2 regions of the Zhongshania aliphaticivorans genome follow, and region 1 is predicted to be linked to the other one. Evidence: predicted binding sites of a transcription regulator. Region 1 holds the regulator's gene; the other holds the start of a gene.
The links. Region 1 encodes FliA, which starts transcription of late flagellar genes. Its sites were predicted from a motif close to TAAAGTTATNNNNNNNNCGGCCGATANCC; they were not measured.
Positions count from the first base shown of each region.

Region 2: the regulator FliA is predicted to act here: its motif matches at 12,249-12,277, upstream of pomA (flagellar motor protein PomA).

Region 1 covers NZ_CP014544.1:1,350,566-1,365,310, forward strand. The annotation lists gene flhF (flagellar biosynthesis GTPase FlhF) at 1-893, shown strand, start outside; gene AZF00_RS05945 (MinD/ParA family protein) at 1,012-1,851, shown strand; gene AZF00_RS05950 (RNA polymerase sigma factor FliA) at 1,848-2,579, shown strand; gene AZF00_RS05955 (DUF2802 domain-containing protein) at 2,598-3,038, shown strand; gene leuA (2-isopropylmalate synthase) at 3,156-4,832, opposite strand; gene AZF00_RS05965 (Lrp/AsnC family transcriptional regulator) at 5,150-5,614, shown strand; gene AZF00_RS05970 (Rieske (2Fe-2S) protein) at 5,720-6,085, shown strand; gene AZF00_RS05975 (DUF2721 domain-containing protein) at 6,116-6,553, shown strand; gene AZF00_RS05980 (glutathione S-transferase family protein) at 6,593-7,303, shown strand; gene AZF00_RS05985 (DJ-1/PfpI family protein) at 7,365-7,946, shown strand; gene AZF00_RS05990 (NAD(P)/FAD-dependent oxidoreductase) at 7,997-9,277, shown strand; gene AZF00_RS05995 (NADH:flavin oxidoreductase/NADH oxidase family protein) at 9,346-10,617, opposite strand; gene AZF00_RS06000 (acetyl-CoA hydrolase/transferase C-terminal domain-containing protein) at 10,892-13,054, shown strand; gene AZF00_RS06005 (hypothetical protein) at 13,308-13,664, shown strand; gene AZF00_RS06010 (acyl-CoA dehydrogenase C-terminal domain-containing protein) at 13,773-14,745, opposite strand, start outside.
Region 2 covers NZ_CP014544.1:3,559,966-3,574,710, reverse strand. The annotation lists gene AZF00_RS15845 (flavin-containing monooxygenase) at 1-986, shown strand, start outside; gene AZF00_RS15840 (DUF4382 domain-containing protein) at 1,043-2,086, opposite strand; gene fghA (S-formylglutathione hydrolase) at 2,422-3,261, opposite strand; gene AZF00_RS15830 (S-(hydroxymethyl)glutathione dehydrogenase/class III alcohol dehydrogenase) at 3,310-4,434, opposite strand; gene AZF00_RS15825 (LysR substrate-binding domain-containing protein) at 4,550-5,434, shown strand; gene AZF00_RS15820 (hypothetical protein) at 5,580-5,906, shown strand; gene AZF00_RS15815 (nuclear transport factor 2 family protein) at 5,914-6,297, opposite strand; gene AZF00_RS15810 (SDR family NAD(P)-dependent oxidoreductase) at 6,388-7,266, opposite strand; gene AZF00_RS15805 (aminoacyl-tRNA deacylase) at 7,498-7,989, opposite strand; gene AZF00_RS15800 (IS630 family transposase) at 8,060-9,085, opposite strand; gene AZF00_RS15795 (hypothetical protein) at 9,418-9,633, shown strand; gene AZF00_RS15790 (transglutaminase-like domain-containing protein) at 9,671-11,116, opposite strand; gene AZF00_RS15785 (alpha/beta fold hydrolase) at 11,120-12,001, opposite strand; gene pomA (flagellar motor protein PomA) at 12,364-13,134, shown strand; gene AZF00_RS15770 (flagellar motor protein MotB) at 13,135-13,974, shown strand; gene AZF00_RS15765 (hypothetical protein) at 14,127-14,657, shown strand.

The sequences.
Region 1 (14,745 bases):
AGCAAGCCAGTTATAAGGCGCCAGAGCAGCGTGAGTTGAACACTTATTTGGCCAGTTTGGATTTAGACCCCAGCTTAGGGCGTCGCTTATGCGCAGAGATACCGGGGGACGAGAGCGATGCGCTACAGCGTGAAATTCTCAAAATGCTGCTAATCAAACAGCTGCCAACCATGACGCCAGCCAGCGCCGGTGCAGTGTGCCTGGTAGGCCCCCAAGGCGCAGGTAAAACCACAACCATCGCTAAAATAGCCGCCCAGCACGTCTTAACTCATGGTCGCGACGGCATTGCGATATTGACGACGGATGTCGCTAGAGTGGGCGCCCAGGAGCAGCTTCGAGCCTATGGTCGTATTTTGCAAATTCCAGTGCATACGGCAGTCGACCTCGAAGAGGCGGTTAAAACCTATCGCATTTTGCGCAAGAAAAAATTGGTTTTGATCGATACCGCCGGCATGTCCTTTCGCGACAGCCGAGGTATAAATGAATTGCAGCAATTGACTGGGGCTATGCAAGATGTGCAAGTGTTTGTCACCGTGCCAGCCGACGCAGAGGCCTATGTGCAAAGCGAGATAATTGATGCCTATGCGCCACTGGCACCACTGGGCGCAATTGTGACGCGCATCGATGAGGCTATGCGCTTGGGGGGGGTGATTTCAAACTTGATTCAACATCGCCTGCCGGTGGCGTGGTGTGCCAATGGCCCCAAAGTTCCACAAAATCTGTCTGCGGCGGATGGTGCTAAACTTGTGAACATGGCGGTGCGCATGGCGCGGGCCTTTGAGCTAAAGCGCGGGCCAGAAATTGAGCATCAACCTGCGCTCGCTGAGGCTGCTCAGCAAAACGCAAATATTGCGCCAATGGCTGTGCGGGGTGGTTTGAGTTTACGGGTGTAACGGCGCCCGACAGATGTGCTTGGAAATTCAGGTTTAGTGCGGGCTTATGCGTAGAGTATTTTTGCCGGTACGGGCCTAAAATAAGCTGCGATGTTGTTTACGGGAGAATGATAATTAGATGAGCGCAGTAAAAGTAATAGCGGTAAGCAGTGGTAAGGGTGGGGTGGGTAAAACCAATGTTTCGGTTAATCTAGCCTGTCAATTAGCGCGTCGTGGCCGCCGTGTACTGTTGATGGACGCAGACCTAGGTTTGGCAAACGTCGATATCATGCTGGGTTTGCGTCCGAAATGGAATTTGTCTCATGTGTTGGATGGCCAATGTGCAATTCAAGATATTCTCGTTCCAGGACCAGTGGGTATTACGATTATTCCGGCTGCGTCGGGAGTCAAGAAAATGGCAGATTTGGGTACCGACCAACACGCCGCCATTGTTCGTTCGCTCAGTGAATTAAAGGACGATTACGACGTATTAATCGTCGATACTGCCGCTGGTATTTCCGATAGCGTAGTGACTTTTTGTCGCGCCAGCCAATATGTCATGGTGGTTGTTACTGATGAGCTAACGTCCATGGCCGACGCCTACGCGCTGATTAAAGTTATGAATCGTGACGCGGGTATTCGGCGGTTTAAAGTATTGCGCAATATGGTGGACAGTCATGATCAAGCCCGCGATGGCTTTGAGCGACTTAACGAAGTGGCACGGCGTTTTTTAGACGTTAGTCTAGAGTTTGCCGGGTTTATTCCTCGCGACCCCTATTTAATAAAGGCCGACTCACGGCAACAGGCCGTGAGTGACTTGTATCCTGGTGCTGAATCTTCACTCGCCTTTCGCAAGTTGGCGGAGACCGTCGATAAGTGGGAGGGGCCCGCCGGACCGAGTGGCAATATTGAATTTTTTGTTGACCGAATGTTTGGTAATGCAAGTACTGCAGAGTCTACGGCGGGAGTGCCAATGTGAACGGTCACGCCGCTTACCTCGATGTTCAAAACGGCAGTCGCGAAGACCTCGTTAGCCGACATGCGCCTTTGGTAAAGCGGATTGCCTATCATTTGGTTAGCCGTCTGCCCGCCAGTGTTGAGGTAGACGATTTGATTCAGGCCGGGATGATCGGTTTACTCGAGGCGGGTAGCCACTATCAGGCCGATAAAGGCGCGAGTTTCGAAACCTACGCCAGTATTCGTATTCGCGGTGCCATGATTGACCAAATGCGCCAGAGCGGCTGGGCGCCGCGCTCAGTAACTCGCCAGTTGCGCGAAATGACCGAGGCGGTGCGCCGCACCGAGGCTCGTCTAGGGCGCGAAGCGGGAAGCGCAGATATTGCTGCAGAAATGGGGGTTTCCCTCAATGAATACCATGAACTGTTACGCGATACCAGCTCAGTACGCTTATTTAGTTTGGAGCAAGTTGGCGAAGGCGAGCAGGAACCCGCTGACATCGGCGGCGGTGACGATCGCTACGCCCCACTAGAAAATGTATTAGAAGATGATTTTCAGAAGGCCCTCGCGACCCATATTAATAGCCTGCCCGAGCGCGAAAAGCTGGTCATGGCGCTGTATTACGACAGTGGTTTAAACCTCAAAGAAGTCGGTGAGGTTATGGACGTTAGCGAGTCACGGGTATGTCAGATTCATAGCCAAGCGATAGTGCGCTTAAAAAGTCGACTTACCGACTGGACGGCAAGCTAGCCTTGCGGAGTGAATATTATGGATACGAATCATCAGTTTTCCGCTTTAATTGGTAATTGGTTTGGTAGCTTGGGCGAGGCGTCGCTGCTCGGCTTGCTGCTGAGTGTCGTCGGTGTGGGTTTATTATTATTTGCACTGAAATCTCGGCGAACCAGCACCGAAGACGGCCCGCAAGCGCCGACGGCGGATGATAAAATTGCCCAGCTTGAGAAAAAAATTGAGTTTCAAAACTCTGCGATGAGCCTATTGGGTGAGCGCGTTACCGCGCTAGAGGAATACCTGGAAATGATCGGCTCTCGTCAACAGCGTCAAGATGCTGACAAAAAAGATGTACGCTTTTACCAGCAGGCCATTGGCCTTGCGGATACAGGCCTTAGCGCCCAAGAACTTGCTCAGCGCTGCGGTATTTCTGCGTCAGAAGCGGATTTGATTACGATGCTGTATCAGAAGGCGCATTGAGTTTGTGAGTCGGACGTCTGGCGTCGGAAGTCTGACGCTAAAAAGGCAATTCACTTCCATCATACTTCAATTTTTTGACTTTCGTCCGACGTCAGACGCCGGACATCCGACCCGCTTTTAAGCGGCTTTTGCTTGCTCCACTGCCTGACTCGCTGCACTTAGCACTGCCTGCAATGACGCGGTAACCACATCGCGGTGCATGGCGACGCCAATGTAGCGCTGATTATTGATCGACAGATGTACATAGGCTACAGCCTGAGAGGCGGTGCCGGTGTCTAGTGCGTGTTCGCGGTAGTCGAGCACTTCTACTTTGTCGCCAAATTCCTGCTGCCAGGCGTTGACCAGCGCGCTGATCGCGCCATCGCCGTGGCCTTGTAATGCGATTTCTTTGCCTTGGTATTTAAAGCTCAGGCTCAATTGATCTTGGCCGTGGTTTTCGGCATTGTTTTGGCTAATGGCGAAATGACTTAATTCGGTGTCGCGCGCTGTTTGCAGATAGTGTTCGTCGAACAGTTCCCATATTTGCTTGGCGCTAACTTCACCGGCAATTTCCTCGGCCTTAGCCTGTACTGCCCGACTGGCGTCGATTTGCAGCCAGCGCGGTAGTTGCAGTCCATAGTCGTTTTCCAGTACCCAGCTCACGCCGCCTTTACCTGATTGACTGTTAATGCGAATCACGGCTTCGTAGCTGCGCCCAAGGTCAGCGGGGTCTATTGGTAAATACGCGACTTGCCAGGGTTCGTTTTCGCTCTGCTTGCCTAGGCACTTGCGAATGGCATCTTGATGGCTACCTGAAAACGCAGTAAATACCAGCTCACCGGCATAGGGGTGGCGAGGGTGCAGGGGTATCGTTGTACAGTGCTCAACAACGGCAATGATCTCGTCCATGTCGGCTAAGTTCAGTTTTGGGTCTACGCCTTGGCTGTAAAGGTTCATGGCCATGGTGACAATATCCATATTGCCGGTGCGCTCGCCATTACCCAGTAGGGTGCCTTCAACTCGGTCGGCACCGGCCATGACCGCAAGCTCGCCGGCAGCAACGCCACAGCCGCGATCATTGTGGGTGTGAACCGACACGGTAATGTCTTTGCGATACTGCGTGTGGCGGCAAAACCATTCCACTTGGTCGGCAAATACGTTGGGGCTGGCGCACTCGACGGTGGCGGGCAGATTAATAATGATTGGCGCGCCGGTGTCACGCCACTCGGCGATAACCGCGTCACTGATTTCAACCGCAAAATCGACTTCGGTGCTGCTGAAGCTTTCTGGCGAGTATTGAAACGACCACTTTGTTTCGGGATTGCGCGCTGCATATTCTTTTACCCAGCGCGCGCCTTGTACGGCAATCGCCGTTATCCCGTCGCGTTCCAAGCCAAATACCCGCTCGCGCTGCACCGGGCTGGTGGAATTGTAAACGTGAATAATGGCTTGCTTTGCGCCTTTAAGAGCCTCGTAGCTGCGGGCGATTAATTCTTCCCTTGCCTGGGTTAAGACTTGAACCGTGACATTATCCGGAATGCGATCACCGTCAATTAGGGCGCGAACAAAGTCAAAATCGGGCTGAGAGGCGGCGGGAAAACCCACTTCAATTTGGGTGAAGCCGAGTTTGACCAGCAAATCCCACATCCGCAATTTTTGCTGTACCGTCATGGGTTCAACCAAGGCCTGGTTACCGTCACGAAGGTCCACAGAGCACCACTGGGGCGCTTGGCTGATGGTGTTGTTGGGCCACTGGCGGTCAGTCATGACAATTGCCGGTGTCGCGCGGTATTTGCGGTGGTTAAAGTCGGCCATGATGGATCTCTATTCCTTTAAGTAAGCGCGTGCGAAGATTTGGCTGCGAATGTTTTGGTATTGAAGCCCGGCGAGGCCGGGCGTTTTCATTCACTCTTGTGGTGTAAGAGCTTGGTCGCGTGTTCAGTTTGCGGGGTGTTGCAAGCTGGCTGGCGATAACTGTGAAGGGGTAACTTCACGGTTCCCAGTATAGAGATAGCGGCGCAGCAGGTGATTGCGAACTTAGTGTTAAAAAGACGTTTAATGTGCTAATAATTGCTGAGTTTTAATTTTTATTGGCATATTATGCTCATAAATACGGATGTGGTGATTTTATTGTGAAGTTAGACGCCTATGATAAGCGGATTTTAGAAGCCCTACAGGCCGATGGCCGACTCAGCAACCAAGAGCTAGCAGATCGCATTGGTTTGTCGCCGTCACCCTGTTTGCGACGGGTGCGTAGGCTAGAGGAGAGCGGGGTGCTGGCCGGTTATCGGGCCCTGCTCAATGCGCGAGCGCTCGGTCTGAATCTCATGGCGTTTATTCATATCAGTATGGACAGGCACACCCCTGAACGGTTTGAAAATTTTGAGCGCCATGTGGCCGCGTGTGCCGAGGTTTTAGAGTGCCATTTAATCACTGGCCAGGCGGCCGATTACCTGCTCAAAGTCATTGTGGCGGATATGGATGGCTTTCAGGCCTTGCTATTAAATAAGATTACTCGAATTGATGGTGTCACCGGCGTACACTCCAGTTTTGTTATGAAGTCGCCAGTGAGTAAGACTGCCTTACCCTTGCTGTAATGACGATTAACTCCGCCTGGGGCCTGTTTGCTGGCTATATAAGATAAGGCTGAAGGCGGCGCTGGGGTTGAACATACTGTTTGATTAATTCTAAGGAGCACAGAAATGGAACGAATTTTTGCAGCAAATCTTGATGAGATCGAAGAGGGCGCCTTCTTAAACAAAACCTTGGGCGGCGCCAAAGTATTGTTAACCAAAGTGAATGGCCAGATCTGCGCGGTAGAAAACCGCTGTCCACACCTTGGCTTGCCCTTGGGCAAAGGTAAAATTTGCGATGGCGCGGTGACCTGTCCGTTTCATGGTTCTAGCTTTAATTTACTAACAGGCGAAAATATCGACTGGACAAATGCCTTCATCGGCATGCCCATGCCGGGCTGGACGCATAAGTTAATCGCCCTTGGTAAAGCCCCAAAAGCCCTCAATACCTTTAAAGTAGAGTGCGAAGGCGAACAAGTTTTTGTGAATGTGTGAATTTCTTTAAGCGTGTAATTAAGGTCCTTCATGGCAGTAGAAATTGAAGTAGTCACCATCGCCCATGCGATTCAACAATCGGTTGCCCCGGTTTTTTTACTCGCGGGTATCGGCGGTATTCTCAATGTACTCACTAATCGTTTAGCGCGAATTATTGATCGCAGCCGTTCTTTGCATCATCGCCTGGAGTCACTTAGCGTTGAGCGCGGTGTGGCGGTGAACGAAGAATTAGCCATGCTAACGCGGCGCGCTCGCGTGGTACATCGCTCTATTGGCTTTAGTACCACCAGTGCTTTGTTGGTTTGTGTGGTCATTGCCATGTTGTTTATTAGCGCGGTAATGGAGTGGAATAGCAGCTTGGTGGTTGCGGCGCTATTCGTGTTTGCCATGGTATTTTTGATATTTGCGTTAACGGGATTTTTGCGCGAAATTCAGTTGGCAACACGGATTATGCTTAACGGGCCGTAAAGGGTAATACACCATGGTGTTTTAGGGAGGATAATCGCGGTGATTACATTATATGGATTTAAGCAAGCATTTGGCCTAGTCGATGCGAGCCCTTTTGTACTTAAGGTAGACGCCTTTTTAAGAATGGCGCAATTGCCCTATAAGCTGACATCATCAGTGGCTTATCTGCGCAAATCGCCCAAGGGCAAGTTGCCGTTTATTGAAGACGGCAATGCAAAAATTGGAGATTCGAGTTTTATCTTCGAGTACTTAAATCAAAAGCCTGAAGTGACCCTGAATGACTGGCTTAGCGCCGAGCAGCGCGCACAAGCCTACCTTATTGGCAAGTCGCTAGACGAAAACTTCTATTGGTGCTTGCTGTATTCCCGCTGGATATGTGACGACAATTGGCCGAAAACACGGCAAGTATTTTTTGGCCATTTGCCCTTTCCATTCAGCTCGATTGTACCGTTTGCGGTGCGCCGGGCAACGCGTTCAGCGCTTTATAAACAGGGTATGGGTAGGCACAGCGCCGCAGAAATTGAACATATTTTTAATCGTTCACTTGCAAGCTTATCGACCCTCTTAGGCGATAAGCGTTATATAATGGGCGAGCGGGTCTGCGAGCTCGATGCCACGGTATTTGGGATGCTAGCGCAGTTTATCTTGGCTGATGTTGATAGCCGCTTTAATACCATTGCACGTGGTTACCCTAATTTGCAGCGCTACTGCGACAACTTTGCCCAGCGCTATTATGGCGCTGCGGCGTAATCGCTTTTGTAAGCTCGGTTTTAAAGCCCCATCTTTGATCTAAATGTGTGCGAGCAATCTCATGAATATCGGTATCTATGTATACCCGAATGCCGAAGTATTGGATTTTGCCGGTCCCTTTGAAGTGTTTTCAACGGCCAATCGACTGGCTGAACGCAAAGACGCGATTAATGTCTTTTTAGTGAGTGAAAAGCCGGGCCTATTACTTGCAAGAGGTGGCTTGCAGATTACTCCCCATTACAGTTTTGCCGATCATCCCGATATCGATGTTTTGCTTGTTGTGGGTGGTGTTCACGACGAGGAGATGAGCAAGGCGCCGGTGTTGGCGTGGATTGCCGCCCAGTCGGCGAGTAGCAAAATTACTGCCTCGGTGTGCACCGGGGTATTTTTATTGGCGGGTGCGGGGGTGGTCACCGACCAACGAGTGACCACCCACTGGCAAGATATTGCCGATTTAAAAATGCAGTTTCCCGCCCTGCAGGTATGTGAGGGTGTGCGCTGGGTAGACTGTGGCGCGGTGGTAAGTTCGGCGGGTATTTCTGCGGGAATCGACATGAGCTTACACCTAGTGGCGCGATTGCGCAGCCTCGACCTAGCGCGGCAAACCGCAAAGCAGATGGAATTTGATTGGTCCGCAACCTAGCTAAATGACGGCCAGTCGACAAGGTTTTAAAATATCTTTTGGAGGTAAGCGTGGTAGCAAAAATAGTGGTTGTTGGCGGTGGTGCAGGTGGCTTGCCGCTGGTCACAAAATTAGGCCGCAGCTTGGGTAAACCCGGCAAAGCTGAAATTACCCTGGTCGACTGCGGCGCGAGTCATATCTGGAAGCCGCGTTTTCATGAGGTTGCCACCGGTGCAATAGACTCTGATCTCGATGCGGTGGATTATCGTGCCCACGCCTATCAAAACCATTATCACTTCGCGATGGGGCGGGTTATTGGTCTTGACCGGGAGCACAAAGAACTGATTTTAGATGAAATAGTCGGGCCGAGTGGTCGTGAGGTGCTGCCTGAACGGCGCATAAGCTACGATTATTTGGTGATCGCGGTTGGCAGTCTAGGCAATGACTTTAATACCCTTGGAGTGCGGGAACATTGTTTGTTCTTAGATACTCGCGTTCAGGCCGATCGTTTTCACGAGCGGTTTTTAAACCATTGCATGACCGCCAATTTTAATAATAGTGCTTTGTCTATCGCCATTGTCGGGGGCGGGGCGACTGGCGTTGAACTGGCCGCAGAAATTCACCATGCGGTGGCGCTGCTAAAGCTTTATGGTCATGAACAATTGGATCGCAGTCGCTTACAGGTACATGTTATTGAAGCAGGGCCGCGCATACTGCCCGCGCTCAAAGAAGAGATTGCCACCGCCGCGCAAACTGAGCTGGAAAAAATGGGGGTGAAAGTTCATACCAATACCAAGGTGAAAGCAGCGGATGCCAGCGGATTTGTTACCAGCGATGACAGCCGTATTGATGCCGATATTTTGGTGTGGGCTGCGGGTATTAAAGCGCCGGATATCCTCAGCACTTTAGAACTTGACGCTAATCGCATAAATCAATTGGTGGTAAATGAGCAGTTGCAAACTGCCGATCCGGCTGTTTTTGCGATAGGCGATTGCTGCGCCTGCGAACTCAGCCCAGGTAAAAATATTCCACCTAGAGCCCAGTCTGCTCAGCAGATGGCAATGCACATGGCCGCGAATCTAAAACGCACATTGGCCGGCCAGCCCTTGCAGGCATTTAAGTATCGCGATCACGGTTCGCTGGTGTCGCTGTCGAAGTATTCTGCGCTGGGAAATTTAATGGGGGGCGTGCGCGGCGGCAACTTCTTTATTGAGGGTTGGTTGGCGCGGATGATGTATATCAGTTTGTATCGTCTGCACCAAGCGGCCATATACGGTTGGGCGCGCACCTTAATGTTATTGTTGGCCGGTCGATTTAATCGCTTATTGCGGCCTCGGCTGAAACTGCATTGAGCAAAACCTAAGCTCAGACACGGCTGCAACTTTTCAGTATAGATTTGAAGAGTCGCAGCCGTTTTATATTATTCTCGCAGCAGTTTTGCCCGTCTTTTTGCCATTCTTCTTTCTGAATACATGTGTTTCATCATGACTCGCAGCAAACCTTTGTGGGTTGTGGGCTCGCGACCCTCCGCTAAATCGATAATTTGACGGTAGTACCATTGGGTGGCGGCGCCAAAGTTGAGCGTGCGAATTTTCTGGTTGCTACTTTTAGGGCCAAGCCAACCGGCGCCAAGCTGCAGTACAGCCTCCCAGTTTGGTAGACTGCTTTGTTCGCCCGCCAGCAGTGGCCTGATGTCTGCTTGGGAACACAGTGGCCGACCTACGCCGATAACATCGAGCGCGCCGCTGTCCAGCGATTGTTGCATGGCATCTCTACTACGAAAACCACCGGTAATGGCGAGGGGGATTTGGGTAACATTGCGAATTCCCTGAGCATATTTTAAAAAGTAGGCTTCGCGATGGCGGCTGGTGTCTGGCGCGTCTTCATCGCCTTGGTCTCCCATTAGCGCTAGCTTCTCGTAAGTCCCACCGGATACTTCTAATAAATCAATGCGCGCCTCCGAAAGCCATTGGGCGACGCGTAGGCTGTCTTCGTGGCTAAATCCGCCCTTGGAAAAATCGGCGGAGTTAAGTTTAACGGAAATGGCAAAGCGCGGACCAACTGCCGCGCGCACCGCAGCAACGGTCTCAAGAAGAAAGCGAGCGCGGTTTTCAAGTGAACCACCCCACTGGTCGTCTCGGGTATTGGCGATAGGCGATAGAAACTGGCTGATGAGGTAGCCGTGCGCTGCGTGTATTTGGACCCCGGTGAAGCCAGCGGCTTTTGCGCTAGCGGCAACATTCGCGTAGCGCTGAATGGTGTCGCGAATATCGGCCTCGGTCATGGGTTTGGGTCGGCCAAACATGCCAATCAGATCAATGCCAACGTCAGACGGCGCCAGCGGCTGGGCGGATACTTGGCGTTGGCACTGGCGACCGGGATGATTGATTTGCATCCACAGCTGATTGTTTGCCGAGGTACCGGCTGCCGCCCAATCCTGCAGGGCTGCTTCGCCGCCGTTGCCGTCGATAACCACATTGCCAGGGCGCTCAAGAAAGCGACGGTCGACCATGACATTGCCGGTGACGAGTGTGCCGGTACCGCCTTCAGCCCACCGCTTGTACAAGGCTGCGAGCCTTGGTGTAGATTGATCTTTACTATTCGCCAGGCCCTCGGTCATGGCCGATTTTAATAAGCGATTTGGGAGTATCACTCCACAGGGTAGTTCGAGCGGGTCGTTGAGTGCCGGCATAGTTTGGGTTGATCCTAATGTCGTTTTCGGTTCAATTTCGCGCGACGGAGGCGCTATTCATTGTCGTATTATCGCGATACCCTACATAGGCTCTGGCCACTATTATTGACTTACTGCGCCATTCTTTACTCATGGCGCCGCTATTTTTATATTTGAGCCAAGTGGCATTGAATTAGGGTATTTGATTTTCGCTGTTCGGTGGTCCTGACCAGCGCTTGGGCAGCTAAATTAGGTTTTGCTAAAGTGAAATAAAACAGTTTTGACGTGGAGAAGTATGCAAAGACCTGAAGGCAGCGATGTCGAATTACTTCAAGCGCGCTACGCTGCGTGCATAGACGCCATTATTGCGCGCGTAGGAAAGAACCTTGTGCTCGCTTTGCCACTGGGCTTGGGTAAACCCATCGAGCTGGTTAACGCCATTTATGCGCGTGCCTGCCAAGACACGAGTATTACGTTAACAATTTTAACGGCGCTCACCTTGGAGCGGCCCCGCGAGACGCACCCCATTAGAGGGCGATTATTAAATCCGGTATTTGATCGTCTCTACGCCAATTATACCGAACCGAGTTATGCACAAGCGGTTCGAGAAAATGCCCTGCCAGCCAATATTGCAGTTCGCGAATTTTATTTTAAACCGGGCAGTCGCCTGGGCAATGCCAGTGCCCAGCAAAATTATATTAGCTCTAATTACACCCATGCTGCGCGAGATGTGGCGGCCCAGGGTTGCAATGTGGTGATGCAGTTGGTGGCACAAGATCCACAAGACGCTCAGCGTTTGAGTATGAGCTGTAACCCAGATACCTCTGCCGACGTTGTACAGCGACTTGTCGCGCTTGGCCGAGACTTTGTGAGTGTGGCGGTGGTGCACCCCGATTTGCCGTATATGGTTGGCGACGCGGAAGTCAGTGCCGATCAATACGACTTCGTTCTCGACACCAATGCCAGTGAACACGGCTTATTTGTTATGCCGAAATTGCCGCCGGTATCGCCTAGCGATTATGCCATTGGTTTGCACGCCAGCTGCCTAATTGCCGATGGCGGTACACTGCAGCTTGGCATTGGCGCAATGAGCGATGCCATCGTACATGGTGTTCAGCTCCGTCACAGCCGGAATGACGACTATCAGGCCTTGCTGAGCCGCTTTAAGATCGATGGTCGCTGGGGTGATTTAATCGCCGCCTACGGTGGTAGCGATCCCTTTGTTGAGGGCTTGTACGGCGCTACCGAAATGTTTGTAGAGGGCTTTTGGCAACTTTTTGGCAGCGGCATTTTAAAGCGCGAGGTCTATGATTTTTGGGCTTTACAGCTATTGGTGAATGAAGGTTTTTGCCAGCCACAGGCAATTAGTGCCGATACGAATACGGCGATGGCCGACCTTGGTGTTCGGGAGTTGCGCGGCAAAGACTTTGCGGTGCTGCAATACCACGGTTATTTTAATGAGCAGTGCCAGTATTGCGACGGCTATATTATTGCCGCTGACGGTGAGTCCGTCGCGGCGAATATGGCCAATCCTGTTAGTCAGCGCTTTATGGCTGAAAAATGTTTGGGAACGGCGCTGCGCAATGGCAAGGTTCTTCACGGCGGTTTCTTTTTGGGCAGTGAGGCGTTTTATCGCGGTTTGCGTGAACTCAAGGCCGAGGCGCGTGGTAAACTGGCGATGTGTGGCGTTGAAAAAATCAATCAGCTGGATTTTAATCCACGTTTATATCAGGCGCAGCGTCGCCGCGCACGTTTCATTAATACCGGTCTAAATGTCAGTCTGCAGGGCGCTGTCGCCTCCGATACCCTCGAGTCAGGTCAGGTGGTATCTGGCGTGGGTGGTCAATATAATTTTGTGGCGATGGCCCATCAACTGAGCGACGGTCGCTCGATATTGATGATTCGTTCCACGCGAATGGAGAAGGGTAAGGCGCGCTCGAATATCGTCGACAATTTTGCCAGCTGCACTATTCCCCGCCATTTGCGGGACATTGTTATTACGGAATACGGCATTGCTGATTTGCGTTCTAAAACCGACGAAGAGGTGGTTAAAGCGCTGATTAATATTGCCGACTCGCGATTTCAGTCGGACCTACTGCGCAGTGCAAAGGCGGCGGGCAAGCTTGCTGCCGATTACCAAATACCGGCTGCTTATCGCGAAAACTCAGCTGCGCGGATTCAGCGGGATGTCGCGTGGGCGCAAAGTCGCAAGATGATGCCAAGTTACCCATTCGGCTGTGATTTTAGTGACGATGAATTACGTGCAGCAAAGGCGCTGAAAACCCTCGCAAGCCTACCATGGTGGCAAACTATACTGCTGGCGCTTAAACCAGAGCACCGCAGTGACGCGGCGCGTAAAGTATTGCTCAGCTTAGGCTTGAATACGGTTTCGGGGCTTAAGGATAGGCTGCTGCAGCGGCTTATTTCAGCCGTTATAAAGCGTGAATCTATACTTTAGTCATCTAACGAGTAAGTTTATTTGCGATGTGAGTCACAAATCTGGCGCATTTATAGTGGTTCTAGCAGTCTTTTAAATTTCACTAAGGCGATGATTTTGCTAGGTATTCTTCTCGTGATTTGGCGATCCTAAGCGGAAATACGCACTGCCAATTGCCGCAATTATTAACTATTGTACACCTTAGGATCACTACTGCTGTTGTAGGGAGTACATAGCCAAACGGTAGTAAGGTAAACATAGAAGCGAGCAAATCATGAATAAAATTTTACTTCCTAGCCTTTTATCCTGCTTATTATCTACCACGGCGCTGGCGGTAAATGCCGAGCCGGAAAATTGCTTAGACTGGGATGTGCAAAGCTTTCCTGCAAGTTCAGAACAATCGAGCTGCGCCTATTTTAATCACGATAAGGTATCGACGCGCTTTGTGGTTAGAAATAGTTGCAGTACTAAAATCAGGGGCGTATTCAGCTACTACAAAGATGATATCGCTAAAAAGTCGGTGATGAGCGTGCAGTCATTTAGCGTTGACCCGGGCCAGAGTGAAGAAGTGGCAAACCCCTGTGACATTCATAGTAATAGCGCTTATCAAGTTTCACAGGTCAGTTTTTAACTGATTTAGACGACTGAACAGCGTGTGAGCAGTGCTAAAACGCAAAATCCCCGCAGTGTGAGCTGCGGGGATTTTTTTATGCTTACTGCGTATTTGACGTGAGTCAGATTAGCGAACGGTAAAGCGCTCTAAATCCATACCCATGACACTTTCAGTGCTGCTACCCATTGAACCACCATGTGCTTTGGCACGCGGCAGTAAACGAGAGAAGTAGAACTCAGCCGTTTCTAACTTAGCTTGGTAGAAGGCGGCATCGCCTTCGCCGCTAGCCAGTTTAGTGGCAGCTACTTCGGCCATTCTTGCCCAGTAGTAAGCCATTGACAAATAGCCGCTGTACATCAGGAAGTCGTAAGACGCTGCACCAACCGCATCGCGGTTTTTAGAGGCGCGGGCAACCATCTTAACGGTGTGCCAATTCCACGCTAAGGTGTAGCCGATAAGCTTCGCTGAATAGCCACGGCGCTTGCCGCCAAGCAGATTTTTAAAGCCAAATTTATACAGCTTTTTGCAGAAACCGCCGTAGAGTTTGAATCCGTCCAGTACAACTTTACGGCCGATCAGGTCCATGGCTTGAATACCGGTAGTGCCTTCGTACAAAGTGGCAATACGGGCATCGCGATAAATCTGTTCCATACCGTGTTCTTTAATATAGCCGTGACCACCAAAGACCTGCATGGCATTGCTGGCAGATTCAAGACCGGTTTCAGTCAAGAACGCTTTCAAAATTGGTGTTAAAAAGCCCAGTTCGTTCTCAGCCGCATCGCGCTCAGCTTGTGTTTCAGCCTGCACCATGTGATCTGAATATTTGGCGGCGTCATAAATCATTGCGCGGCCACCTTCAGCAAAGGCCTTGGCGGTGAGCAGCATACGGCGCACGTCGGGGTGATGAATAATCGCATCGCCCGGTTTGTCTGGGTTTTTAGTACCAGACAATGAACGCATGGAGTAGCGATCCATGGCGTAGGGCAGGGCATTTTGGTAGGCCAATTCAGAGGCAGCCAAACCTTGTATTGCGGTGCCGATACGGGCGGTGTTCATAAAGGTGAACATCGCGTTCAAGCCTTCATTTTCCTTGCCCAGC
Region 2 (14,745 bases), 2.0 Mb from region 1:
TTCATTCCGCGCGCTGGCAGCATGATGTGGATCTTAGCAATAAACACGTCGCGGTTGTTGGCAATGCCGCCAGCGCCTTGCAGTTTATACCGCAAATCGCGCCGGAGGCGGCAAAGCTGACTGTGTTCCAGCGTGGCGCAAACTGGGTGATCCCCAAGCTCGATCGGCCCTACGCGGCATGGGAGCAATGGTTGTCGGCTCGGGTCCCGCTGGTGGCGAGTTATTACCGCTTTAGTATTTGGCTGCGAAATGAATTGTTGATATACCCGATAATGCAGGGCCGACGTTTACATTGCCGAATTGGCTTGTGGATGCATCGTCGCTATATTAATAAACATATTGGCGACCCAGTGCTACGGGCCAAATTAACACCTGATTATCCCATGGGCGCAAAGCGCATACTGGTATCTGATGACTATTACGCGGCGATGGCCAGGTCGAATGTTGAGTTGGAGGTTGACGGTATTGCGCAAGTGACAGAGCGCGGTATTACCACCACCGACGGCCGCGATATCCCAGCTGATGTGATTATTTACGGCACCGGATTTAAAACCAATCCGTTTTTGGCGCCAATGGATATACGCGGCGTTGAGGGCAGGCATTTGCGTGATGCTTGGCGTAGCGGTGCTCAGGCCTACTTAGGAATGATGACGAGCGGCTTCCCGAATTTATTTGTGCTGTATGGCCCCAATACAAACCTTGGTCACAACTCCATCGTAATCATGGCAGAGTCTCAGGCTCGTTATATTTGCGAGGCAATTACGGCTTTAGGTCGCGACGGTTACTCGGCGATTGAGGTAAAAGCCGAGGCTGAACAAGAATATAACAGTGAAATGCAGCGGCGCTTGGCCAAGATGGCGTGGAACGCGATTGAGGCGAGCTGGTATAAGGACGGCAATAAAATCACTAACAATTGGCCGGGTTCGACGTATGAATATATTCGCCGAACCCGGCGCTTAAAATGGAAGGATTATCAACTCACTTAACCATTAGCATAGGCGAGGGCGGCATCGCCCTCGTTGGTGAGTCCATAATACTCACCTTAGTTGCTTGGTGGGTTTGGTGCGACAGAAAACCTGACATTGCTAGTTTGCCCAGCGTCGACATCTACCGGAATGGCGTTGGTGAAATTGATGTCGTCGTCACTGTCTGGCTCGTCGAAAGCAGACTGGCAGGTGAGTGCGACGCTGTAGCCAGCAGCAGTAGCCTCTACAAAGCCGATTTTGAAGATATAGGCGCCACTATCATTTTGAGTGATTTCCGCACTGCTAATCGGTCTAGCTAAATCGCTTGTATCACCCACCTCGGCTTCCGTTTCGGCATTAGCTTGATCCGCCGCAATACTGGGGTCGTAGAAGTCTTCTGGTCTTTGGTTCGCTGAATTGATGTCGCCCTCATACAAATAGACGCTGTGTCCGCTCAGATCACTACACGCGTTGCTGGCAATGACGGTTGAGTCGACTGTACCCGCAATAGTGCCCACTTCGGCGTCATTCACTAACCGAAGTGCGGGGCGTAATAAGTAGTAATCTGCATTCGCCGGTTTGGTGAGTGCTTTGCGCAAAACAAAGTCGATTGTGAATGCCGCTTCACCGCCGGTTGGCGCTATAAATCCAGAATTTAATAATAGTGATTGCTCTACATTGCTCGTGTTCTGCTGACCTGGAATAAATAGATCGGCTTCGTTCCCCAGTTTTGGTGACACCGTTGAATCGGGGTAGCCGCCCTCAATGAAAAGTCGGATCCACTGGTAGTTACCTGCTGGTATGGTCGCATCGGAAATGATTGGTGTAGCGATATTTCCCGTTAGATTGAGCAAGTTAGGGATAACCACCGGCTCGCTAAAATTGAGCTTAATTATATCGCCATCAGCGTGTTTAAGTTCTAGGCGGTTGAAGGTAAGTTTCACGCCGTCGACGGCGTCAACAGGCGCGTCGGTTACCGAGAATGTTGCCGTTGACGTTTCGGCATGTGGTGGCACCGGATGGTTGGATGAGTCATTGCATGCGCTGACTAAGGATATGCCGAGGCCTAGGCTTGTAAATTTAATAATATTGTTGAGCTTAGGCGTTAATTCAAAACGCATAATTTCCTCCAATTTTTCGTCAATACCCATTAAGTAAACATTGGTTTCGACTCGTGAATGGAAGCGCTCCCTGCTTTTTTTTGCGATTTTCTCCTGCACGTAATTTTGTGAGTGTAACTTTGTGAGAAAGTTTCATTTTTCGGAAATAAAGGCCACCAATGTCAATCGGTATTGCTGGAGGTATAGTGTCTGGAATGTTTGAGCGCCGGGTATTTGCCTAGAAAGTGCTGCTAAATTCAAGGAACTTCGAAGGTAAAAGACTGCATTTCGCACCACGACACGATTCGGTGAACCGATGGGGACGCTCAGCAGTCATTTATTTAGCTGCTTAGACCTTAGCAATAAAGGTGCTGGTGATGAAAGCGTAAATGAGATTCTATAAAACTGGCGATAAAATAATAACTATGGTCATAGCCGTCGTGATAGTTCAGCTGCAAGGGATAGGCTCGTTTCTTGGCCGCTGCCGCCAGTAAATGGGGTTTGAGTTGCTCGTTGAGAAACTGGTCATCATTGCCCTGATCGATGAGGGTTGGGAGCCGCTCTGTTGCCGTGCCCATGAGTTCGCAGCTGTCGTATGCTTTCCAGGTGTCTTTGTCATTGCCTAAATAAGCGCTAAAGGCCTTTTGCCCCCAAGGACAGTTAATGGGATTGCTTATCGGGCTAAACGCAGACACAGAGGTGTAGCGCTTCGGGTTTTTTAGGGCGATGGTCAAGGCGCCGTGGCCACCCATGGAATGACCGGAAATAGCGCGCTGAGTTGAGATGGGGAAATGCTGCTCAATGAGTTCCGGCAGTTCCTTAACGATATAATCGTACATATGGAAATGACGATTCCACGGCGCTTGGCTGGCATTTAGGTAAAAGCCTGCGCCTTTGCCGAGGTCGTAACTGTCGTCGTCGGCAACGTCTTCGCCGCGCGGACTGGTGTCAGGCGCGATAAGGGCAATGCCGAGTTCAGCGGCGATACGCTGGGCGCCGCTTTTTTGCATAAAATTCTCGTCGGTGCAGGTTAAGCCAGATAACCAATAAAAAGCGGGCACTTTTACGCCAGTGTTGATTTGCGGCGGCAAAAATATCGCAAAGCGCATATCGCAATTTAGGGTGCTGGAGCGGTGGCGGTACTGCTTGTGCCAGCCGCCGAAAACCTTGTTGCTGCTGATGTTTTCAATGGTCATGGTGATTCGCACGACCTTGCAGCCGTGCGCCTTATGGGCTGTGTTGGCTTAGTAGTGAATTACCGAGCGGATACTTTTGCCTTCGTGCATTAGGTCAAAGGCCTCGTTAATGTCCTCTAGCGGCATCGTGTGGGTGATGAAGTCACTTAACTTAAATTCCCCAGCTAAATAGCGTTCAACGTAGTCTGGTAGTTCTGAACGACCGCGCACACCGCCAAAGGCGGTGCCGCGCCAGACACGACCGGTTACCAATTGAAAGGGACGGGTTGAAATTTCTTGCCCAGCACCGGCCACGCCAATAATAATCGACTCTCCCCAGCCCTTGTGACAGCACTCTAGGGCCGACCGCATAATATTGACGTTGCCAATGCACTCGAAGGAATAATCGACGCCGCCGTCGGTCATTTCCACAATTACTTCTTGGATTGGCTTGTCGAAATTTTTGGGATTAATGCAGTCGGACGCGCCGAGCTTGCGAGCTAGCTCAAACTTACTCTCGTTAATATCAATGGCAATGATGCGGCTGGCTTTGGCCATTACCGCGCCAATGACCGCAGAAAGCCCAATGCCGCCCAAACCAAAAATAGCGACGGTGTCGCCTTCTTTGACCTTGGCAGTATTCATGACCGCGCCCATGCCCGTGGTGACGCCACAGCCAAGTAGGCAGACTTCTTCGAGGGGCGCCGCGGGGTTAACTTTGGCCAGGGATATTTCTGGCAATACCGTGTATTCCGAGAAAGTGGAGCAGCCCATATAGTGGTAAATTGGCTGGCCATCTTTGTAAAACCGGGTGGTGCCGTCGGGCATCAGGCCCTTGCCTTGGGTTTCACGGATTTTCTGGCAGAGATTGGTCTTGCCCGATTTGCAAAATTTGCACTCGCCGCACTCTGGCGTGTAGAGGGGGATGACATGGTCGCCGACGTTCACGCTGGTGACGCCTTCACCAATCTGCTCAACGATACCGCCACCCTCGTGACCTAGAATCGCCGGGAAGATTCCCTCTGGGTCATCGCCAGAGAGCGTGAATGCATCCGTATGGCATACTCCTGTAGCGACAATCTTGATTAATACTTCGCCCGCTTTGGGCAGCATGACATCCACTTCTTCAATTTTTAGTGGTTGGCCGGGGCCCCAAGCAACAGCGGCTTTGGATTTAATAAATTGCTCAGACATGTCGATTTCTCTCAATAGCGTGAAAGTGGTGGTCGGTTTCTGAGTGCCATTGTAATTGTTTCTGTATAAGTGATAATTACGGTTATATGCAAAACACTTTTACGAGAATGTAATAATGACTCAGTGGCAGGGGGTGGCTGAATTTGTGGCGGTGGCCGAGACTGGTAGCTTTACCGCTGCGGCGGCACGCTTGGCCGTGTCGGTAGCGCAGGTAAGTCGACAAATCAGTGCTTTAGAGAATCGTCTGGGGGCTAAATTGTTTTTCCGCAGCACCCGTAAGGTGGTGATGACTGAAAATGGCGGGGTTTATTATCAGCACTGTCGCAGTTTAATGGATGGTCTTGACGAGGCGGAGCGCGCGATTTTAGACCTGCAAACTACGCCGCGGGGTAAAATTAAGATGACGGCACCCACCACGTTTGGTGAGGAAAGTGTCATGCCGCTGGTTAATGACTTTCTGTTACTTTACCCAGAGCTGGAGCTGCACTGTGATTTAAGCAATCAGCTTGACGACCTTGTTACCCAAGGATATGACGTGGCGATTCGCATTGGTAACTTAAGTGACTCGGCGATGATGGCCAGAAAGCTTGCGGCGCGCACCCGCTTTGTTTGCGCGGCGCCTGAATATTTAGATCGCTACGGTATTCCCCACTCGCTGGCTGAGTTGGAACAGCATAATTGCTTGGTGGGGGCGTCGGATTTCTGGCGTTTTGAGGAGGGCGGAAAATCTCGCAATGTTCGGGTGTCGGGTCGCATCCACTGTAATAGTGGTTACGCGCTGGTTGATGCCGCCTTAAAAGGCCTCGGTGTGATTCAATTGCCGGACTACTATGTTCAAGCTTATCTCGACGAGGGGCGTTTGATTAGCCTACTCGATCACTACCGTGAGCCTGAGGAGGGCATTTGGGCGCTGTTTCCCCATAATCGCCATTTGTCGCCCAAAATTAAGCTACTCGTTGACTTTCTGGCTAGGGGGTTTGGGGCGTCAGGCGCTGTTTGATGCCTGTTATTAAGGCAATTGAACGACGGCATGCCGCTTACTGGACCATTGGGCGGTGTCTAGCTAGGGGATTTTTAGTCGGGTTTTGTGGTATTTTGAGCCCGACTGAAAATACAGTGCACACAGGGACTAATTGGAGTTGAAGATGTTTAAACTTGGTGGATATCGCGCACTTAATACTTGCGCTCTCGTTCTTGTGGCTATGGTGGCGAGTTCATCGCTATCAGCGCAGACGGTGCCTGTGGTGGCCGGAATCGTACCCAGTAGTAGCGAGCTTCTCGATATTGGTTTGGTTGTTGGCGGCGATATGCTCCGTGGTAGTCTGCTCGATGATACCCTGAGCCTGCCCGGTGCGGGCGTGGTCCTTGGTGGTTCGCTGCTAGATACTGTTGGCTCGCTGAGCCTACCGACGAGCTTGCCGGTAAATACAGGTGTGCTGGAGCTTGTGGATATACCTGCGCAGGCGCTGTAATAAGCGATTATAGGCTTTCTAGCATTGCCCGCATTTTATCTTTGATAAGATTGATTGCTTTGTAGGGTCTGAGCATCACCTTAAAATCGGCAATCTTACCGTTTTCATCCCAGTGAATCATGTCGACACCGTTTACGGTGACGCCGTCCACTTCCACAACAAATTCGAGAACGGCGTTTTGGCCGTCTACGACTTCGCGAACATAGTGAAAACTGTCGTTGGCCAAAACATGAAAGGCGGCGCTTAGATACATCTTGGTCACGTCTTTGCCCACTTGCGGGCTATGCACAACGGGTGAATGAAATACTGCGGTGTCAGCGAGAAGGGTGTCTAGGGCGGTGGCGTCTTTAGCGCTAATAGCCTGGTGCCATGCGGCGAGGGGGCTGTTCATTTTGGCGCTCCGGTTTGAGGTGACAGCAGCCTAAACTACAGCAGTGAAACCGGCCGGGCAATGCTCCAGAGAGTATTGCCCGGCACAGTCTTAGCCGTGTAGACCGTGTTCGATCGGGCACTGGCCGTTAGCCAGCTTTTTGGCGCGCGCTACGAGTGTCGCTTCCATCGTTTCGCGGCCAATCATAATGACAAAATCTTCCTTGCGTATTCCATCTAGGGCGAATGCCGCTAATTCATCTAAATCTTGAACTGGCAGTTCAACGCCAATTTCTTTCATGCCCGTCATGAATTCGTCAAAGGTCATTTCGCCGCCAGCGGGGGCTGGCTTCTCGCGCGCTAATTCGGCGGGACGGTTGCGGCGCGTGGTCCAAATTCCGGTTGGCAAAATGCCGCCAGAAGGGTAGAAAATACAGGCGCGGAGCTTGGTGTTTTGGCCGACAAGCTGGGCGTTTAGGCATTCGGTCATAATAGACACACCGGCTTTGCTGCAGGCGTATACCGACTGGTCGGCGAGGGGGGATATGCCGCCATCGCCCGACGAGGTATTCATAATTAAGCCGGGTTCGCCCGACTCAATCATTCGCGCCACAAATGCTTGAATACCGTGGGCAACGCCCCGTAAATTTACCCCTAATACCCAGGCCCAGTCGTTGGGGGTGGTGTCCCAAACATTGCAGTTTGAAACGCTAACGCCGGCATTGTTACAAAGAATATGGCAGGCACCAAACTCCGCAAACACAGCATCGGCGAGGGCGGTGACCGACTCCGCTTTTGATACATCGGTGACAATGGCGCGTACCACGCCGCCGTTGGCACTAAGCTCGGCGGCGGTTTTATCCAATGCTGTTTTTTCGACATCAGAAAGCACTACCTTGGCGCCTCCAGCGAGAAACGCCTTGGCCAGTGCCTTGCCTATGCCGCTAGCGCTGCCGGTAACGACAACGACTTTATCGGTGAAATCTTGCATCTTTGCTCCCCATTTATGGTTTTTATCCTGGTTTAATTTCGACCTTGCTGAAGCGCTATTACTGGGCGCTTCTCCGTATATGGCTTGAAGTAACCATAATATAAATTTACACCATAGTGTAGTTATTTTCAAAGGGCTTTATGAAGGCCGTCTTGGTAGGGGGCATAGCGACTGTGCGGGACCATAGAACGGCCCCGCTCGGGATAGCGGCAGCGAGGGCGTCAATACGTGTTAGTGAACTATAGATCCGAAGCGATCGTCTTGTGGGCAGCTCATATACAAATGATCCTGCCCATTCATCAGCTCCATAAATGCCCCGTGCTGAAGATGGATTAAGTGTTCGTGGTCACCGCTCTCGAGGTAAACGTCTTTGGCGTGATTGAACTCGACTTCCCAGCTAACGGGCAGGCCATAGACTTGGCCGAGAGCGGGAACCGCGCCAATTTCACAGTCGTCGAAAAGCATGGCGACTTCGCGCTCCGTTGCCAGGCGGTAGTTGCCGTGCATGTGGGCATTGACGCGCTCGAGTATGAGCCGATGGTTTGCGGGAATCACGCACATGCGGTAGCGGTCGCCGTCGTGCAGTATTACTGCCTTGGCAATTTGCGAGGGCGGTAGTTTCGCCATGCGTGCGCTTTGCATGCTATTGCGGCTATGGGCGTGGCTGACTAGGTCAAAATTAACCCCAATTTTATTGAGGTGGGCGGCGATGCGTGGAGACATACTCACGGTTTTATCCTCCGGCGTTTGCAAGAAACGCATTCATTATTAACCCGGCGGATTTTGGTATCTGTTATGCGGCATAACGAATTTTCTCGTGCTTAAAATATTTGCGGACACGATGTGGCTTCCGTTGCAGCATACGCATGTGCTTCGATACCTTCTGTTTGAGTTGCTCTTTATTGCGTGCGGGCTGCCCACTATGCACACCACCCTTGAGGTCACAATTCAAATACTCGTCAGGATTTAGTTCTGGCGAATAAGCTGGCAGATAAAATACCTGAATCATTTTTTTGTGCGCCTCTAACCATTCTTTTACCGGCTTGGCATGATGCACCCGCAGATTATCCAGAATCAAAAACACTTTGCGCTTCGCATCTTTGAGCAATCGCATCATGAAATCAATCAGTCTATCCGCATTCATGTTGCCTTCAAATATCTGGTATCTTACTTTGCCCTGATTGGTCACTGCTGAAATCATGTTGCACGATTCACGCTTGGCATTTAGACGAATCACTGGGGTCTTTCCTTTGGGCGCATAGCCCCGCTCATGCTGGCAGTCGTTACGCAGACCAGTCTCATCGCCCCAGTAAATCTCGGCATTTTGCTGCTTCGCTTGCACTTTTATCGCCGGATATTCTTCCTCTAGCCATGCTTTCACTTCCGGCGCGCGTTGTTCATACGCACGCTTTTGTGGCTTCTGCGGTGTCATGCCCCAGCGCTTTAGGTAATCGCCAACGGTGCGTACGGGTAGCGCCAGCCCATAGCAATTAAGGATCAGTTCGCGAACCGATTCCCGCGTCCACAACGCATAGGGCATTTTTAATTGATCCGGCGTTTTGTCGATCAGCACCGATTCAATATGCTGTTCCTGTTCAGCCGTTAACCGCCGCCCACTACCGGCTTTTCGCCCCGGCTTATCGTATCCTAGTTGATTCTTGTCGCGCTTTAACCAACGACCAATCGTATCCGCGTGAATGCCCACTATTTCGCCAATCTCGGCTCTCGTCATTCCGCGTTTCCGAAGTCGATGCGCCTGTCGACGTTTTTCTTCAAGAACTTCTAAGGATAATTTTCTTGCATCAATTTTTTCGTCCATTCGCGCATTATATCAGATACTTTTGATCGCCGGGTTAATAGTGCCATTAAAATATAGTTTGGCGCGGGGCAGCTTGTCCAAGAAGGGAATCATGTTATGCCAGAGCTTTATAATGCTAAGCGCTATAAGCATTTGGATGCTGGGGTGTTCGGTAATACTTTTTTGAATGGTCTCGCTTCGGCGGCAGAGAATAGTTTACTTTTTGCTACATAATTAGCGTTTGTAATATTAGCGTCATCACTATGTAACATTTATGCACGATAATTTGTCCTTTCATGGCAGCTGGATTTCTGCCTTTTTATTTTAATATTATCTGCAAATACGGAGTGTATATGCGTTTAAATTGCGTGGGTGTTAAGGCAGTTCAGTTATTGCTGGTGTCGCTTTCTATGTTGTTATCGACAATATCGGTGGCCGATGAGCCCGTACAGTTGCTTGAAGAGGTCACTGTAGTTGGCGCCGTGCGCGGTAGCTCGACGATAGTGATTGCCGATATTGATGTGGCGGGCGACGAAAGCCTCGATGACATGCCCTACGTCTACGAGTAGTGCAATTACGCCGACATTAAACGTTGTTGAGCTTTGTTCAGCGACGTTTAATGTGCATTGCAGATGTTATTTGTAGTGTATGTATTTTTTCATTTATTTTTAACACTTCGCTTTGTTCACCGCTGCTAATACCCAGTGCAATATGACCCGCAGTAAACCTACCTAAGCCGCTATCGAAACTCTGCCACTGCTCTCCCGTCCAAGCCTGCACCCAGGCGTGGGGAACAAACACATATTTGCGGCCTAAAAAACGCTCATTATTATACGCTAAGCCAAATACGACACGGCTTGGAATACCGGCTGCACGCGCAAGCGACGCTAATAAAAGCGCGTGTTCAGTGCAGTCGCCTTGTTTGCTGTGGTATGCCTCCAGAGCAGTGGCGTAGCCGGAATAGGTGGCTTCACTATTCATGTGCCGACTTACAAAATGGCTGAGACGACGCATTTTTGCAGCTGGGCTTATGTTCCTTTCGCCGAGTACATCGTCAACTGTGGTATGGAAAATGGCATTGTCACTGGCGAGCCAATAATTTGTTTGTAAGTAGGTGTTGAGCAGTGCTGGGCTGAGCGAAGTTTCGGGTGCACAATCGGTGCAAACGGTAATTTCTACGCCGCCGTTAATCGGGGTTACCGTTTGTTCAGTGGTGCTCGGTGGTGTGTCGGAAAATTCGCCGAGGAGCTGGTAGCGAATTTTGCCCCGCAGCGCCGCGTCACTGATTTTATAGGGCGAGGCTATGAGTTGACGATACACATGGGTAACCGCCTGAAAATCCGCTGTGGCACATTCATAGCTGCAATTTTCAATGCGCAATTCGTCGCCGCCGGAGCGACTGATCTCAGTTAATGGCCGAAATGCCGTGTCGGTAAAAATTTCGCTGTAGCGGGCTTGATTCGTCATGACCTGACGTTGAATTTGCCAGGCATAGGCGGGCTGGTCCGCTGCGGTATAGGGTTTGACGATCAGTTGAATTTGTTCAAATTGTTGGCTGCTAAAATTCCAAGTGAAATAGGTGAATGGCGATGTTTGTCCTGCGCCGGTTGCTAAAACCTGACGCAAACCCTCGGGTAAAAAGAAGGGTTGGGGTATCGCATAATCGGTGGTATTGCCGGTAAGGTCATTCTGTATTAAGTGCAGCACGTTCGTGTCTACAACTGCGCGCATATTGTGATTGGTCGTGGCTGAGCTGACACGCTTGCTAATTGATATTGGCGCACCCTCTGGGCTTTCTCGGTACTCTAATACCGTTGTTGTCGTTGCATCAGCTGCGCCGGGCTGACTAAGGGTAATCACCAAGGTTTCTTTGTTAATGATTTCGTCTTTTGTGACGTGACGCTCCAGGTGCCGGTAGCCGAGTTTACTACCCGCCAAGCTCAGGGTCTGCCATTGCTCGGCTTCTCCCCAGACGGTGGCGCCGCTAACCATAAGAAATAAGCCAGCCGCCGCACTGAGCCAGTATTTGACGGTGTTTTGGGGCGCGTGCATATGCTAGGTTTCTGAGCGGAGCAGCTTGGTGCACTGCAACCAATCTCGGCTGAGTTTAACCACTTGCTCGCAGTCTTCCTGTAAGGCCATATGTCCGGCGCCTTTAATAACACCGTGACTAACAAAGGGCGATAGTCGCTTTACTCGTCGCTCAAACTCCTTGGCCTTGTGCAAATACGAGTGTTCAGCCCTAAGCACCAGGGTGGGCACCTGAATATTGCGCAGTGCCTGCCAGGGAGAAAAAGTGTGTTTGAAATTGTGCGCTTCCCACTCGCGGTTATAGCTCAGCTTATACTGCCCGTCGGCCTGTTCAATGAGCCCTGCTTGGGCATATTCATTAAACGCGTCTGCTGAAAAGCGTCGGTAGGCCGCTTTGTTGCGATGGTAGTCTATAAATGCCTGGCGGTCCGGCCACAGCTGTTGGCGGTTTTGGGTGCGCTTCACCAAATTTAATCGGCCCATCAGTTCGGTGGGGGCAATGGCTGCCACGGCGGGTAAAAAGCGGCCGGGGATGGTGGCGGGGTCAAACATCAGTAGCGCTTTAAAAAGCTCAGGACGTTTGGCGGCCGCTAAGGCCGAAACTGTGGCGCCAATAGAATGCCCCATGGCAATGACAGGGCGAGTTTGGGCGTGCTCTAAAAATGCAATGAGATCGTCGGCGTGCTGGCGCCACGAGAAGCCCCGAGGCGGCGGCTGGTGGTCCCAAACACCGCGATTTTCTAGACCAATTATGTGGTAGTCAGATTGGAAGTGGGCGAGAAATGGCGTGTAGCTAGCCACCGGAAAGCCATTGGCTGCGGCAAAGTGAAGGGGTTCTTCACCGTGTCCGCCAGCTTGCCATATTGCCGGGCCGCGGCCGAAATCAGATTGTTGAGTATTTAACATGGCGGTTTATTGGCTGGGAATAGTAAGCCCTAAGCATACCATGGTCTTTTGTGCTGGGGAGAGGGGGCAGCCGCTTGCGCGCTTAAGGTAGGTTGGGGGAGCGGGGTCATTAAACGGTGAATATACAGTAATTGTATCGTTGAAATCCGCTATGGACGCCGCTGAGTATGGCGGGCTATGGTGGCGATTACTGGCGTAATGGCTTGTTCAAATGAGCAGAATGACGCGCCCCTAGGGGAATCCCCTATAAAGTTAAATGCTCTGCTGCCGTTAATAACATTACGTATGGGTGAACTAGCGGCCGAGAATGGCAAACCCCGGCGCTTTTACCAATTCACTGACCAAGATAGTCGGAGTTTTCTTTGGACATAGCAACGTTATTAGGCATGTTGGGTGCCCTCGGGGTCATCGTCACCGCGATTGTAATGGGGGGCAGCGCCAGTGGATTTATCGATACGCCAAGCTTACTGATTGTGGTTGGTGGGGGCTTGCTGGCGAACTTGGTTAAATTTCCCTTGGATCAAACGATGGGCGCATTTAAGGTGGCGTCGCGGGCGTTTGTGCACAAACCCACCAGTTCTGAAGATCTTATTGCCGAGTGTATGTCGATGGCCGGGGTTGCTCGCAAAGAGGGTTTGCTGGGTTTGGAGTCACTAGAGATCAGCAATGAGTTTCTCAATAAGGGTGTGCAGATGGCGATTGACGGCCACGACCCTGAATTTGTGCGCCGGGTGTTGAATAAGGAGATTAGCCAAACTATTGAGCGTCATGAAATGGGCGAGGCGGTTTTTAAAGGCTTTGGCGAGTCGGCGCCCGCCATGGGCATGATCGGTACCTTGGTTGGTCTAGTGCAAATGATGTCCAATATGTCTGACCCCAAGGCGCTGGGCCCGGCAATGGCCGTGGCCTTGTTAACAACGCTCTACGGCGCCGTTTTGGCAAATGTGGTGGCGCTGCCAATGGCCGAGAAAATGGCATTTCGCACCGCCGAGGAACGTCGTAATCGGCATCTGATTTTAGAGGCGGTTGATGGCATACAAGAAGGGATAAATCCTCGGGTACTGGAGTCCTTGCTGCAAACCTATTTGCCAGACAATAAGCGTGAAGTCGAACCCAAGCCTGAGGAAGCCTAAGTGAACCTGGACGATGCGCCGAAGAAGGTATCTGCTGGCGCGCCCGCTTGGGTGCTCACCTTTGCGGATTTGATGTCGCTGCTACTGGCCTTCTTTGTTCTGCTGTTTTCATTCTCAGAAATGGATAAGCAGAAGTTTAAGGAATTGTCGGGGTCAATGAAGGACGCTTTCGGGGTGCAGCGGGAAATACCTGCATTTAAACCACCGATAGGAACCAGCATGATTGCCCGGGAGTTCAGCCCTGGCGCGCCGAAACCCACCGCTGAAAATCAAGTTCGCCAAGAAGCTATTCGTGAAATGCGCGACTTTGTAAAGGTTGAGGCCGACGAGGCGCTGAATGACGACCTTGAAAAAGTAAAAGCGCATCTTGCCGTGGAAATCAGCGAAGGCCTTGTTGAGGTGGTTGATGACGGTGAGCGAGTCATTATAATTCGGATTCGTGAGCGCGGTTCGTTCTCATCAGGAAGCGCCGATCTGTCGCCGGGGTTTGAGCCTGTGCTGGCTAAATTAGGGACCCTGCTAAATGAAATTAAGGGCGAGATTGTGGTTGCCGGACACACCGACACCGTGCCGATCCATACCGAGCGCTATTATTCAAATTGGGATTTGTCGTCGGCAAGGGCGACTACCGTTCTGCGGGGCATTATCGAGGCCAGCAGTCAGCCGAATGAGCGCTTTCGGGTTATGGCCCACGCCGCAACAAGGCCTCTTGCGGACAATGAGACGGCTGAAGGCCGAGCGCGTAATCGGCGGGTCGAAATCTTCCTATTGCGCGGTGCCAAGCATGACCCGGCAATGGGCGCTGCCATTGGTGGGCGCGAAACCTCATTATTGAATTGAGTTGTAAGTTTTTAATTTAAAAGCTAAATTGCGTCATTAGAAATGTGACTGACATCTCGCAAAGGAATATTACGTATAGCATGCAAACCACTTTAATAGCTAAATGCACCCCTAGCAAAGGTAAACACGTAGCAAAGTATAAGGTGGATGTAATGACTATTCGTAAATTAGTATCTGTAGGTGTCGCCTCCGTTGTATTGTCTTTTGGCGTGCAGGTGAATGCATCATCGGGCTGGGAGTTAGAGGCAATCTCCAAGTCGACCGGTTACAGTGTGCATGGCCAAAAGGGCAGTGCAAATCAATTTGGCTTGCTAAAACACAGTAATACCTGTGGCGCTGATGAGCTGTACATTAGCTGGGCAAGCGACAGCGCAAATATTTGGTCGCTCGCCGGTCAAAAGGTTTCCCTCGCAGCGGATTTTGATGGCGTCGCCTTGGATATCCCCCTTGAGGTTATTTCGATCCGCCCGCTGAAGGGTAATCAGCATCAAGTAATATTTGGTCATTCCTTTGCTAACCCAGAGCTATTGGCGCTCATGACAGCGGCTGGCTCCGTCAATTTAATGATGACCTCGTCTGACGTCGCGCAGTATTTCACCGTGACGGGCGATAACTTCCCGCTGCAGGGCTTTGCGCAAGCGCGTTCAAAAGCACTTACGCGCTGTGAATCTCAGAGTGGTTGAAGGCAATACCAGCCAATGAAAAGGGCTGCCGTGGCATACGGCGGCCCTTTTTTTATGATTGCGCATGGTCTTCAGCTTTCGTTCAGCT